DNA from 2 places in the Streptomyces finlayi genome. Region 2 is predicted to be linked to the other one. Evidence: predicted binding sites of a transcription regulator. Region 2 holds the regulator's gene; the other holds the start of a gene.
The links. The regulator HspR, encoded in region 2, represses chaperone genes until heat shock. The targets are predictions, from matches to a motif close to TTGAGNNNNNNNNNCTCAA.
Positions count from the first base shown of each region.

Region 1: the regulator HspR is predicted to act here: its motif matches at 3,054-3,072, upstream of lon (endopeptidase La).

Region 1 is NZ_CP045702.1:2,310,388-2,317,682, forward strand. Features, by position in the region: gene F0344_RS10385 (polysaccharide deacetylase family protein) at 1-505, shown strand, start outside; gene lon (endopeptidase La) at 608-3,031, opposite strand; gene F0344_RS10395 (isochorismatase family protein) at 3,157-3,741, shown strand; partial or broken gene F0344_RS10400 (RNA polymerase sigma factor) at 3,806-4,063, shown strand; gene F0344_RS10405 (spermidine synthase) at 4,281-4,958, shown strand; gene F0344_RS10410 (response regulator transcription factor) at 5,201-5,938, shown strand; gene F0344_RS10415 (HAMP domain-containing sensor histidine kinase) at 5,935-7,011, shown strand; gene F0344_RS10420 (multifunctional oxoglutarate decarboxylase/oxoglutarate dehydrogenase thiamine pyrophosphate-binding subunit/dihydrolipoyllysine-residue succinyltransferase subunit) at 7,271-7,295, shown strand, end outside.
Region 2 is NZ_CP045702.1:4,056,483-4,063,777, forward strand. Features, by position in the region: gene dnaK (molecular chaperone DnaK) at 243-2,093, shown strand; gene grpE (nucleotide exchange factor GrpE) at 2,090-2,737, shown strand; gene dnaJ (molecular chaperone DnaJ) at 2,831-4,021, shown strand; gene F0344_RS18805 (heat shock protein transcriptional repressor HspR) at 4,023-4,475, shown strand; gene F0344_RS18810 (helix-turn-helix transcriptional regulator) at 4,965-5,969, opposite strand; gene F0344_RS18815 (hypothetical protein) at 6,146-6,334, shown strand; gene F0344_RS18820 ((2Fe-2S)-binding protein) at 6,331-6,651, shown strand; gene F0344_RS18825 (pyridoxamine 5'-phosphate oxidase family protein) at 6,763-7,164, opposite strand.

The sequences.
Region 1 (7,295 bases), 1.7 Mb from region 2:
CTTCTTCCTGCTCGGCAAGAAGCACGTGACCAAGTACCCCGACACCGTGCGGCGCATCGAAGCCGAGGGACACGAGGTGGCCAACCACACCTGGTCGCACGAGATCCTGACCGACCGGACGCCCGCCGAGATACGGGCCGAGCTGGAGAAGACACAGGACGCCATCGCGGCGATCACCGGCAGGAAGCCACGGCTGATGCGTCCGCCGCAGGGCCGCACCGACGACAAGGTCTCCGAGGTCTGCGAGGAACTGGGTCTGTCGCAGATCCTGTGGAGCGCGACCGCGAAGGACTACTCCACGAACGACTCCGCGCTGATCAGGAAGCGGATTCTCGACCAGGCGGGCAAGGACGGCGTCATCCTGCTGCACGACATATACAAGGGCACCGTGCCCGCCGTGCCGGGCATCATCGACGCGCTGAAGAAGCGCGGCTACACCTTCGTGACGGTCCCCCAGCTGATGGCTCCCGCGGAGCCCGTGCCGGGCACGGTCTACCGGCCGTAGGCGCGGAGCCCGTGGCAGCGGAACGGCCCGCCCTCCCCTCCGGGAGAACGGGCCGTCCGTACCGGCCGTGCACGTCATGCCACGCCCGTCACTGCATGACACTCACACCGCGGCCGGGACCCTCTGCTCCCGGAGCCCGGCCGAGGCCGGGGCGAGGGCGATCTCCAGCACCTGGCGGACGTCCGTCACCGGGTGGACCTCCAGACCGTCGAGGACCTCGGCCGGCACGTCGTCCAGGTCGGCCTCGTTCCGCTTGGGGATCACCACGGTCGTGATCCCGGCGCGGTGCGCGGCCAGCAGCTTCTGCTTCAGGCCGCCGATCGGCAGCACCCGTCCGGTCAGCGACACCTCGCCGGTCATCGCCACATCCGTACGGACCTGCCGGCCGGACAGCAGGGAGGCCAGCGCCGTCGTCATCGTGATTCCGGCACTCGGACCGTCCTTGGGCACCGCACCCGCCGGGAAGTGGATGTGCACCCCGCGGTCCTTGAGATCCGCGACCGGCAGTTCCAGCTCGGCGCCGTGCGACCGCAGGAAGCTCAGTGCGATCTGCGCGGACTCCTTCATGACGTCACCGAGCTGACCCGTCAGGGTCAGTCCGGACGCCCCGGTCTCAGGGTCGGCCAGCGAAGCCTCGACGAACAGCACGTCACCACCCGCGCCGGTCACCGCCAGCCCGGTCGCCACGCCCGGCACCGCGGTGCGGCGCTCGGCCGGGTCCTGTGCGGACTCGGGTACGTGGTGCGGGCGCCCGATCAGGCTCCGCAGATCCTCGTCGGTGACGGTGAACGGCAGCTCGCGCTCGCCCAGTTCGTGCTGGGCCGCGACCTTGCGGAGCAGCCGGGCGACGGCCCGCTCCAGGTTGCGGACGCCGGCCTCACGGGTGTACTCGCCGGCCAGCCTGCGCAGCGCGGACTCGTCGAGCGTGACCTCTTCCCGCTCCAGACCGGCCCGCTCCAGCTGGCGCGGGAGCAGGTGGTCGCGGGCGATGACGACCTTCTCGTCCTCGGTGTACCCGTCCAGCCTGACCAGCTCCATCCGGTCGAGCAGGGCCTCCGGGATGGCGTCCAGCACGTTCGCCGTCGCCAGGAAGACGACGTCGCTGAGGTCGAGTTCGACCTCCAGGTAGTGGTCGCGGAACGTGTGGTTCTGCGCCGGGTCGAGGACCTCGAGGAGGGCGGCGGCCGGGTCGCCCCGGAAGTCCGAGCCGACCTTGTCGATCTCGTCGAGCAGGACGACCGGGTTCATCGAACCGGCCTCCTTGATGGCGCGGACGATCCGTCCGGGCAGGGCGCCGACGTACGTACGCCGGTGGCCCCTGATCTCCGCCTCGTCCCGGACACCGCCGAGTGCGACGCGGACGAACTTGCGGCCCATGGAGTGCGCGACGCTCTCACCGAGTGAGGTCTTCCCGACCCCGGGCGGACCCACCAGCGCCAGCACGGCGCCGCCGCGCCGGCCGCCGACGACACCCAGGCCGCGGTCGGCGCGCCGCTTGCGCACCGCCAGGTACTCGGTGATCCGCTCCTTCACGTCCTGGAGTCCCGCGTGCTCGGCGTCGAGGACGCGCTGGGCGCCCGGGATGTCGTACGCGTCCTCGGTCCGCTCGTTCCACGGCAGTTCCAGGACGGTGTCGAGCCAGGTCCTGATCCAGGAGCCCTCGGGGCTCTGGTCGGAGGAGCGCTCCAGCTTGCCGACCTCCTTGAGCGCGGCCTCGCGGACGTGCTGGGGAAGGTCGGCGGCCTCGACACGGGCCCGGTAGTCGTCGGACTCGTCCTCCGGGTCCCCGTTGAGCTCGGAGAGCTCCTTGCGTACGGCGTCGAGCTGGCGCCGCAGCAGGAATTCGCGCTGCTGCTTGTCGACGCCCTCCTGGACGTCCTTGGCGATGGACTCGGCCACGTCCTGCTCGGCGAGGTGCTCGCCGAGCCACTGGATGGCGAGCTTCAACCGGGCGACCGCGTCGGCGGTCTCCAGGAGCCGCACCTTCTGGGCGGTGGTCAGGAAGGGTGAGTAGCCGGAATTGTCGGCGAGCGCGGAGATGTCGTCGATCTGCTGCACCCGGTCCACGACCTGCCAGGCCCCGCGCTTCTTCAGCCAGCTGGTGGCGAGTGCCTTGTACTCCGTGACCAGTTCCGCCGCGGAGCCGGGCAGGGGATCGGGGACGAGCACGTCGACCTTGGTCCCCTCCACCCAGAGCGCTCCGCCGGGCCCACTGGTCCCGGCACCGATCCGCACCCGGTCACGGGCCCGGATGAGCGCACCCGGGTCCCCGTCCGAGAGCCGGCCGACCTGCTCGACGGTGCCGAGGACGCCGGTCCCCGCGTAGGTCCCGTCGATACGCGGGACGAGCAGCACCTCGGGCTTGCCGCCACCGGCGCGCGCGGCGGCCTGCGCGGCCTCCACGGCGGCCCGTACCTCCGTGTCCGACAGATCGAGCGGCACCACCATTCCGGGCAGCACCACCTCGTCGTCGAGCGGCAGGACAGGCAGATCGATCGGTGTGAACGCTTTGGACTCCTTAGCCATGATCTCCCCTTCGGCAGTCAAGTTGAGCTATGCCGACTCAATGCTCCTGAGCGCCTGAATGTTCCCCAAGTCTTGTTCGCTCGCAGCGATCACTCACCTGGGGCCCGGTTCGCGATGATGGCGCCATGACCCTCTCCGGCTCTCCCCTCCAGGCCCTCCTCGTCGTGGACGTGCAGTCCGCCTTCGTCAGCGGGGCGGGCGCGGTGCCCGGGGCGGCCCTGCTCCTGGACCGGACCACCGGCCTGATCGCACGGGCCCGTGCGAGCGGGGCGCTCGTCGTCCACATCCAGAACGACGGGCCCACCGGAGCGGGCGACGAGCCCCACACCCCGGGCTGGGAACTCCACCTCCCGGTCGGGACAGGCCCCGGCGAGTCCGTCGTGCGCAAGTCGCAGGACGACGGCTTCGAGGGCACCACGCTGGGCGGCCTGCTGGTCGGCCACGGGGTGCGGGGGCTCGTCGTCTGCGGCTTGATGTCCGAGATGTGCGTCCAGGCCACGGCCCGTGGAGCCCTGGCGCGCGACTATCGAGTTGTCCTCCCGTACGACGCCCACGCGACGTACAACATTCCGGCGGCCCGAGGAATCAGTGAGGAGATCCCCGCGGCCGCGGCATCACGGGTCGCGGCGTGGGCCATCAGTAACGAGGCCGAGGTCACCACGGCCGCCGCGGACGTCACGTTCGCGCCCCTGCTCCCACCGGTCCGCTGAACCCCGGGGCACCGAAGAGCGGGACCGGTGAACCGGACGCCGTCCGGCCGTCGATAGAGCAGGTGTGAGGCTGCTGCGCCCTTCGGGGGCCGATGGGGACGACGAGGACGGCGCGCTGCTGCGTGCCGTCGCTCAAGGCGACGCGAGCGCGCTCGGCGCGCTCTACGACCGGCACGCGGGCTGGCTCCACGCCCGGCTGAGCCGGCGGTGCGGGGACCCGGAGACCGTGCGGGAGGTACTGCAGGACACCTTCGTCACGGCCTGGCAGTCCGCGGGCTCGCACCGGGGTACGAAGGTCGGCGGCTGGCTGTGGGTGATAGCGCCGTCGGAGCGGTCGCCTGCTATCTCCTCGCCCTGGCCGGAACGTTCGCGGCGACCTGGCCGTACATCGGGGCGGGCCGCCCTTCGTTCACGCTCGCGCTCGCGGACGTCTGTTTCCTGGGCCGCGGTCTCCGCAATTCGCTGGTCCCGGGCCGCCGGTCACGCAAGGATGGTCGGTCGACCCGACCGTCACCACAGGAGACCGGAGAGCCCACGTCATGTCCGCCGGCACCGCCCCCGTCACACTCGACCGCCGCGAAGGACCGTTCGGCGAAGTCGTTCTGCGTGAGCGCGGGGACGACTTCGAGATCATCGCCAACGGGTGTTTCCTCATGGACACCTCCGACGGACGGTCCGAGCGGCTGCTGATCGACGCGGCGCTCGCGGCGCTGCCCGCCGGGCGCACCGCCCCGGCCGTACTCATCGGCGGTCTCGGCGTCGGGTTCTCGCTCGTGCGGGCCGCCGGGGAGGAGCGCTGGGGGCGGATCGTCGTCGTCGAGCGGGAACAGGCGATCGTGGACTGGCACCGGCAGGGGCCGCTGGACCGGATCTCGGGACCTGCGCTGGCCGATCCGCGGACCGAGATCGTGCAGGAGGACCTCGTCGCCCACCTCCTTACGACCACGGAGCGTTACGACGCCCTGTGCCTGGACATCGACAACGGCCCCGACTGGACCGTCACGGAAGACAACGGAAGCCTCTATTCCGCGGCCGGTCTCGCGGTCTGCAAGGAGCGCCTCACGCCGGGCGGAGTCCTCGCCGTCTGGTCCGCGCAGCCCTCGTCCGCCTTCGAGCAGTCGATGCGGTATGCCGGATTCAGCGCGGTACGCACTGAAGAAGTAGCCGTTGCCCGAGGTGTGCCGGACGTGGTCCATCTCGCACTGCGGACCCACTGAGCCCCCACCGGGTACGCACATCGCCCGTATGCGACGGCCAAGCCAGACAAGGCCGACGATCCGCCCTCCCGGGGCCGCGAACTCCTCACGAAGTCCTCACACGGGGCAACACCCTGCGTAGCCGTGGGCCGTCCGCTGCCTTTACGCTTCTGACCGGCACATGGAATCTCCCACGACATTCACAAGCGAAGACCGTGCCTCCGGGGGGAATGGCTCCCGCGAGAACGGGCAGGGGCGGGGCGATGGAACAGACACACACCACCCACAACGGCGTCGCGGCCACCCCTGGTGCTCAGCGCCGGGTCCTGGTGGTCGAGGACGACTCCACGATCGTTGACGCCATTGCCGCGAGACTCCGGGCCGAGGGCTTTCTCGTACAGACCGCGCTCGACGGCCCCGCGGCCGTCGACGCGGCCGAGGCGTGGCAGCCCGATCTCATGGTGCTCGACATCATGCTCCCCGGCTTCGACGGTCTGGAGGTCTGCCGCCGCGTGCAGGCCCAGCGCCCGGTGCCGGTGCTCATGCTGACGGCGCGCGACGACGAGACCGACATGCTGGTCGGGCTCGGCGTCGGCGCCGACGACTACATGACCAAGCCCTTCTCCATGCGTGAGCTGGCCGCCCGGGTGCACGTCCTGCTGCGCCGGGTGGAACGTGCGGCGCTCGCCGCGGTGACGCCGCGCAGCGGCATCCTGCGCCTCGGCGAGCTGGAGATCGACCACGCGCAGCGCCGGGTCCGGGTGCGGGCGGACGACGTCCACCTCACACCGACCGAGTTCGACCTGCTGGTCTGCCTCGCCAACACGCCGCGCGCCGTGCTCTCGCGGGAGCAGCTGCTGGCCGAGGTCTGGGACTGGGCGGACGCCTCGGGCACCCGGACCGTCGACAGCCACATCAAGGCCCTGCGCCGGAAGATCGGCGCGGAGCGCATCCGTACCGTCCACGGCGTCGGTTACGCGCTGGAGACCTCCGCGCCATGAGCGGCCCCGGCCCCCGGCTGAGGCCGTTCTCCATCAAGGCCAAGCTGGGCACGCTCGTCGTGATCTCGGTGTTCATCACCACCGGCCTGCTGATCGTGGCCCTGCGGACCAGGACCGAGTTCCGGTTCATCACGGTGTTCTCGGTGATCGCGACCCTGCTGATCACCCAGTTCGTCGCGCACGGTCTCACCGCGCCGCTGGACGAGATGAGAGCTGTGGCCCGGTCCATCTCGCACGGCGACTACACGACACGGGTGAGCGGGGCCGGCCGCCGTGACGAGCTGGGCGACCTGGCGCAGACGATCAACCGCATGGCGGACGATCTGGAGGCCGAGGACCGGCACCGCAAGGAGCTGGTGGCCAATGTCTCCCATGAGTTGCGCACCCCCATCGCGGCGCTGAGAGCCGTGCTGGAGAACGTCGTCGACGGGGTGTCCGCCGCCGACCCGGAGACGATGCGCACGGCGCTCCAGCAGACCGAGCGGCTGGGCAGGCTGGTGGAGACCCTGCTCGATCTCTCCCGGCTGGACAACGGAGTGGTGGCGCTGAAGGCCCGCCGCTTCGAGGTGTGGCCGTATCTCTCGGGGGTGCTGAAGGAGGCCAACCTCGCGGCCTCGCGGCGGGGGCTCCCCTCCGGTTCCGGCAACTCCTCCCGGCTCGACGTCCATCTGCATCTCGACGTGTCGCCGCTCGAGCTGACGGCGCATGCCGACGCGGAGCGGCTGCACCAGGTGGTCGCCAATCTCATCGACAACGCGGTCAAGCACAGTCCTCCGCACGGCCGGGTCACCGTACTGGCCCGGCGCGGGGAGCGCCCCGAGTCGCTGGAGCTGGAAGTCGTCGACGAGGGCCCCGGCATCCCGGAGGCCGAGCGCCACCGGGTCTTCGAGCGCTTCAACCGCGGCCAGGTCCCCTCCCCGCACGGTCCGGGCAGCGACGGAGGCACGGGGCTTGGCCTGGCGATCGCACGCTGGGCGGTGGAACTGCACGGTGGCCGCATCCGCGTGGCCGAATCCGCACGCGGATGCCGGATCCAGGTCACTCTTCCGGGAGCCCCCCAGCCGCGAGGTTGACATAGAGTTCGAACCGGAAGGGCACATTCTGCGTGCACTTCCCCAGTGTGGTTGTGGTCGAGTGGCCGTAACCGCTCTGTCGCGTACCCCAGGTGCAGCGGAACCCCGCTTGTTTCCCGCCATTTCCTGTGCCGAAACCCGGCTTCCGATGTGATGTACGCGACGAACACAGGCCCGGACTGCACGTTACGGCCGGGGGGGCGTAGCCTTGATTTCCGCTGTCCATCACCTTGTGAAGCGGAAGAGGGCGGTTGCCGCCGTGTCGTCTCAGTCCCCCAGTAACT
Region 2 (7,295 bases):
GACAGAACGATCCCACGGTGCGATGGTGGGTGGGGGTGTGTGGCGCGCTGGAGGGGGCGGGTGTCGCCTCGCGGGGCGCGCGGTGCGCGGATGTGTGCGGAGGGCTGGGTGGGAAAACTCACTGGTCAGCCGGAGTGTGAGCACGTTAGTTGAGTCTGATCGACTCAGGTCCGTTGACTCTGGGGCGAGTGTCATGCATCCTTGAGTCAGATCCACTCAAGTATTTAGTTGGAGGAACCGAAATGGCACGTGCGGTCGGCATCGACCTGGGCACGACTAACTCCGTCGTGAGCGTTCTGGAAGGCGGCGAGCCCACCGTCATCACCAACGCCGAAGGCGCCAGGACCACGCCGTCCGTCGTCGCCTTCGCGAAGAACGGTGAGGTGCTCGTCGGCGAGGTCGCCAAGCGCCAGGCGGTCACGAACGTCGACAGGACCATCCGCTCCGTCAAGCGCCACATGGGCACTGACTGGAAGATCGACCTGGACGGCAAGAGCTTCAACCCGCAGCAGATGAGCGCCTTCATCCTGCAGAAGCTGAAGCGTGACGCGGAGTCCTACCTCGGCGAGAAGGTGGCCGACGCGGTCATCACCGTCCCGGCGTACTTCAACGACTCCGAGCGTCAGGCGACCAAGGAGGCCGGTGAGATCGCGGGCCTCAACGTCCTGCGTATCGTCAACGAGCCCACCGCCGCCGCGCTGGCGTACGGACTCGACAAGGACGACCAGACGATCCTCGTCTTCGACCTCGGTGGCGGCACCTTCGACGTGTCCCTCCTGGAGATCGGCGACGGCGTCGTCGAGGTGAAGGCCACCAACGGTGACAACCACCTCGGTGGTGACGACTGGGACCAGCGCGTCATGGACTACCTGGTCAAGCAGTTCGCCAACGGTCACGGCGTGGACCTGTCCAAGGACAAGATGGCTCTCCAGCGTCTCCGCGAGGCCGCGGAGAAGGCGAAGATCGAGCTGTCCTCCTCCACGGAGACCACGATCAACCTGCCGTACATCACGGCGTCGGCCGAGGGCCCGCTGCACCTGGACGAGAAGCTCACGCGCTCCCAGTTCCAGCAGCTCACGGCGGACCTTCTGGACCGCTGCAAGAGCCCGTTCCACAACGTCATCAAGGACGCGGGCATCCAGCTCTCCGAGATCGACCACGTCGTTCTCGTCGGTGGCTCGACCCGTATGCCGGCCGTCGCCGAGCTCGTCAAGGAGCTCACGGGCGGTCAGGACGCCAACAAGGGTGTGAACCCGGACGAGGTCGTCGCCATCGGCGCCTCGCTCCAGGCCGGTGTCCTGAAGGGCGAGGTCAAGGACGTCCTGCTCCTCGACGTCACGCCGCTGTCCCTCGGTATCGAGACCAAGGGAGGGATCATGACCAAGCTCATCGAGCGCAACACCACGATCCCGACCAAGCGTTCCGAGATCTTCACGACGGCCGAGGACAACCAGCCGTCCGTGCAGATCCAGGTCTACCAGGGCGAGCGCGAGATCGCGGCGTACAACAAGAAGCTCGGGATGTTCGAGCTCACCGGTCTGCCGCCGGCCCCGCGTGGTGTGCCGCAGATCGAGGTCGCGTTCGACATCGACGCCAACGGCATCATGCACGTCGCTGCCAAGGACCTCGGCACCGGCAAGGAGCAGAAGATGACCGTCACCGGTGGCTCCTCGCTGCCGAAGGACGAGGTCAACCGGATGCGCGAAGAGGCCGAGCAGTACGCGGACGAGGACCACCGCCGTCGCGAGGCCGCCGAGTCCCGTAACCAGGGCGAGCAGCTCGTCTACCAGACGGAGAAGTTCCTCAAGGACAACGAGGACAAGGTTCCGGCCGACGTCAGGACGGAGGTCGAGGAGTCCCTCACCGAGCTGAAGGAAAAGCTCAAGGGCGAGGACACCGCCGAGATCCGTACCGCCACCGAGAAGGTCGCGGCCGTCTCCCAGAAGCTGGGCCAGGCGATGTACGCCAACACCCAGTCCGAGGGTGCGACGCCGGGTGCGGACGCTCCGGGCGCCGGTCAGGCCGACGGTGACGATGTCGTCGACGCCGAGATCGTCGACGACGAGAAGGACTCCAAGGGCGGTGCGGTGTGACCGAGGAGACTCCGGGCTTCGAGGAGAAGCCTGACGTCCCCTCCGACACCACCCCTGACGGAGCTGAGCCGAAGGACGCCACCCCCTCTCCGGAGGAGGAAGCGTCCCCGGCCGGGGACTCAGTACAGACCGCGGGTCTGACAGCGCAGCTGGACCAGGTCCGTATGGCGCTCAACGAGCGTACGGCCGATCTCCAGCGGCTCCAGGCCGAATACCAGAACTACCGTCGTCGCGTCGAGCGGGACCGGGTCACGGTCAAGGAGATCGCGGTCGCGGGTCTCCTGTCCGAGCTCCTGCCCGTGCTCGACGACATCGGCCGCGCGCGGGAACACGGCGAGCTGGTCGGCGGCTTCAAGTCGGTGGCCGAATCGCTCGAGACGGTCGTCGCGAAGCTGGGCCTCCAGCAGTTCGGCAAGGAGGGCGAGCCCTTCGACCCGACGATCCACGAGGCCCTGATGCACTCGTACGCGCCGGACGTCACCGAGGACACCTGCGTGGCGATCCTGCAGCCGGGGTACCGCATCGGCGAGCGCACCATCCGCCCCGCGCGGGTGGCCGTGGCCGAGCCGCAGCCCGGTGCCACGTCGGCGGCGAAGGAAGAGCAGACAGACGACGAGGAGAGCGGTGGCACGGAGGAGGTCTGACATTCAGTCCGACCACCTCGGTGCACACCGACCGGCCAGGAGCCCGGCCCCAGGGCGGGCTCCTCGGCCGATCGTCCGGAAGGAGGGACGTCGATGAGCACGAAGGACTTCGTCGAGAAGGACTACTACAAGGTTCTCGGCGTCCCCAAGGACGCCACCGACGCCGAGGTCAAGAAGGCGTACCGGAAGCTCGCCCGCGAGTTCCACCCGGACGCCAACAAGGGTGACGCCAAGGCGGAGGAGCGCTTCAAGGAGATCTCCGAGGCGAACGACATCCTCGGCGACAGCAAGAAGCGCAAGGAGTACGACGAAGCCCGCGCGCTCTTCGGCAGCGGAGGCTACCGGGCGGGTCCCGGCGGCGCGGGGGGCAACTTCAACTTCGACCTGGGCGACCTCTTCGGAGGCGCCCCGGGCGGCGGTCAGCCCGGCGGCGCGGGCGGTTTCGGCGGCGGCGGCGGCGGTCTGGGAGACGTCTTCGGCGGCCTCTTCAACCGCGGCGGCGCCGGTACCCGTGTGCAGCCCCGGCGCGGTCAGGACATCGAGTCCGAGGTGACGCTCAGCTTCACCGAGGCGGTCGACGGGGCCACGGTCCCGCTGCGGATGTCCAGCCAGGCTCCCTGCAAGGCGTGTTCGGGCACCGGCGACAAGAACGGCACCCCGAGGGTCTGTCCGACCTGCGTCGGCACCGGACAGGTGTCGCGCGGCAGCGGCGGTGGCTTCTCGCTCACCGACCCCTGTGTGGACTGCAAGGGCCGCGGCCTCATCGCCGAGGACCCCTGCGAGGTCTGCAAGGGCAGCGGACGGGCGAAGTCGGCCCGCACCATGCAGGTCAGGATTCCCGCGGGCGTCCTGGACGGCCAGCGGATCCGGCTGCGCGGCAAGGGCGGTCAGGGTGAGCGCGGCGGACCGGCCGGCGACCTGTACGTCGTCGTCCACGTCGACGCCCACCCCGTCTTCGGCCGCAAGGGCGACAACCTCACGGTCACCGTGCCGATCGCCTTCACGGAGGCGGCACTCGGCGGCGAGGTGAGGGTCCCGACGCTCGGCGGCCCCCCGGTCACCCTGAAGCTTCCGGCCGGCACCCCCAACGGGCGTACGATGCGCGCCCGCGGCAAGGGCGCCGTCCGCAAGGACGGCACCCGCGGCGACCTGCTGGTCACCGTGGAGGTGGCAGTGCCCAAGGACCTCGCACCCGAGGCCCGGGAGGCACTGGAGGCATACCGGAAGGCGACCGCGGAGGAGGACCCGCGGGCGGAGCTGTTCCAGGCTGCGAAGGGAGCTTGAGGTGGACGGCCGTCGACGTAACCCGTACCAGCTGACCGACGAATCACCGGTGTACGTGATCTCGATCGCGGCCCAGCTCTCGGGCCTGCACCCGCAGACGCTACGCCAGTACGACCGCCTCGGCCTGGTCTCTCCGGACCGCACCGCCGGGCGCGGCAGGCGCTACTCGGCCCGCGACATCGAACTGCTGCGCACGGTGCAGCAGTTGTCGCAGGACGAGGGCATCAACCTGGCCGGTATCAAGCGCATCATCGAGTTGGAGAACCAGGTCGCCGCGCTCCAGCAGCGCGTCGCCGAACTCTCCGCCGCGGTCGACGGGGCGGCGGTGGCCATGCAGCAACGCGAGGCCCAGGTGCACGCCTCGTACCGCCGCGACCTGGTCCCCTACCAGGACGTGCAGCAGGCGAGTGCGCTGGTGGTGTGGCGTCCCAGGCCCAAGCGGGTCACGGACTAGGTTCTGTCTGGAGTTCCAGCGCGGGAGAAGGAGCGGCGTCCGGTGCCGTCGAATCCAAGGCGGAGGAGGGAGCGATGGCGGAGCCCTCGCGACTGACGACAACGCCGGAGGCGGCGGTGCCGGACGCCGCGACGCCGCGGGGGAACTCCAGACAGGACCTAGCGGCGCCGTCCCTCAGGAGGCCCGTCACCCGGCTCGTTCCGGGTGGCGGGCCTCCTGCGTGGGCGCGCCCACGGTTTCGACCAGGCCCGACTGGACGAGGAGCGCGCCCAGATGGGTGCGATGCGGGCGCGGCAGGTATGGACGCTGGTGCCGAGCTTGTGCTGGACGGCTGTGAGGATGCCGGGGGCGGTGGCCGGAAGCTGCTCACGAAGGGAGTGGCCTGCGCCCAGAGCATCTCTGGAGGCAGGGAGCGGGGGCGAGTTCGGCGCGGGCGATCCGTCGTCGAGATGGATCAGGACCCGTCGGGGGAGCCGGGAACTCTCCCGGTCAGGAATGCTGGTCCAGGATTCCTGACCGGGCGATCAGGTAGCCGAGTTGGGCGCGGCTGTTGCTGCCGAGTGAAGTGCTCAGCTTGGCGATGTGGGAGCGGCAGGTGCGTACGTTCATACCCAGCCGGCGGGCGATCGCCTCGTCGACGTGGCCCTCGATGAGCAGCTTGGCGATGGAGTGCTGTACGCCGGAGATGCCCGAGGGGCTGGGGTCGTACGGGATCGGTTCCTGCAGGGGGACGGCGCGTTGCCAGAACTGGTCGAACACCTTGACGAGGTATTCGACGATGCCGGGGTGCCTCAGTTCGAGTGCCACGCGGCGGTCGTCGGTGGCGGGTATGAAGGCGACCGTGTGATCGAAGATCATGAGGCGTTCTATGAGCTCTTCGAGCGTGCGTATCTCCACCTTCCCCTCCGCCATGCGGGCCGCGTAGTTGAGGGTCCCGTGGCTGTGGCGGACGGTGTGCTGGTAGAGCGTCCGCATGCTCACACCGCGCTGGGTGAGCATGCTCCCGCGTTCCAGTGCGGTGTTGAGCGCGTCCTCGCTGCGCCCGCCGCCCGGCTGGATCGTGAGGACCTCCGACCGGCACTCGGTCAGGGCGAGTTCGATCGAGGCGTTGATCCGGTCGATGCCTTCGAGCACAGTGATCGCATGGGTGATCGGCGGCGTCTGCGCGCTGATGGCCATGAAAGGCTCGAAGGCTTCGGTGAGCTCCACCGAAAGGCGACGGCGGTCCTGGATCTCCCGTTCGATGGGGTGAAGGCGCTGGGTGAGAGCCGCCGACGGCGGTACGGGACGGAGCCATGTCGGGTCGTCCGGGTCGGGGTGCAGGAGGGCGAACTCCAGCAGGCATGGAGCGAGGCCTACCTCGGTCCGCGCGATCTTGCCTACGCTGAGCGCGCTTGCGTACAGCCGCGCTCCTTCGTCGCACAGGGAACTGACAGGGTGTGGATGTGTCACGTTTGCACCGTTTGTAGTCAATTCTCCACCCCCCAGGAACATGCATCAGCAGGAACATGATGCATCGGTTCTGTGGCATTGACGTGCCTGGATGAGCAATCGTCTTGTCATGCGGGGGAGAGGAAACCTTGGAAGTGAGGACGAAGCCAACTATGGGTAACAGAATGCTTCGCTCGGTGCTTGCCGCGGCCTTCTCCGCCGGGCTGACATTCGGGGCGATGAGTGCCCTGGGTCCGGCTTGGGGAGGCGGGCCCGCGGGGGCGTCGAACTCCTACGCCCAGGCCGCGCCGCCGCCGGATCTGGCGTGGGACAGCGCACCGGCCAGGACGACCGACGGAGCCACCAGTTCGGCACTGCCGCCCGATCTGGCCTGGGACACCGTTCCGAAGCGCGGGTCCGGCGCATGACCACCCCGCCGGACGACCGCACCTTCCGGCGCGAGATGGCCACGGCCTATCGCTCCGGGTGGCACTTCATCGATCTGCTCACGGCACTCCCCCGCCGTGGTGACTCGGTGATGGTCACCCTGTTCGGTGAGCCGATCGTCGTCGTGATGGAAGAGGGCGAGGACGTCCGCGCCTATCGCTGTCTTCGCCGGCCCCGGGGTGCTCCGCAACCGGTCCGCTGTGCCGTGAGGTACGGCATGATCTTCGTCAATCTCGATCAGCGGGACCACGAGCTGTTCGAACCTGAAGCCATCTCCGCCACCCCCCGCAGTGCCTGAACGACCCCCGTCGTTCCATATCGTTCAGGCGCTTCCCCCACACAGCGGCGCCATCGTGACCTGAACACGATGGCGCCGTTGTGCTGCCCGGGGCCATGACGCCGGGGCGGTTCAGACTCTTCCGAGTGCCCGGTCCAGGGCGATCTCGATGACGACCCGTTCCGGGTTGGGCCTCGGTGTGCGCTCGTAGCGCTGCGCGTAACGGCGTACCGCGTCGTCGACGACGTCCTGCTCCGTGCGGATCGTCGCGACGCCCTCCAGCGTCGCCCAGCGCGCCTTCTCCATCTGGCAGACCGCGACCCGTGCCTTTCCCGGCGCGACGGCCAGGACGTTGGCGACCTTACGGCTGCCCTTGCTCGTGATGACCCGGGCGAGCCCGGCCTCGGGGTCGTACGTCACGCCGACGGGCACCACGTGCGGGGTGCCGTCGGGGCGGAGCGTCGTCAGCGTGCATACGTGGCGCTCGCGCCAGAAGGCGAGGTACTCGGGGCTGGGACTGCGTACATCGTGCATGGTCCAAGCGTAGGCAGCCGGGACGCCGTGGTGCGGTGGCGGGGCCATGTGGCGGGCGGTTCACTCGAAACGGGCCCGGGTGGCGGTCCCGTTTTCGTCTTGAGCGGAGTACGCTCAACTTTATTAACGAC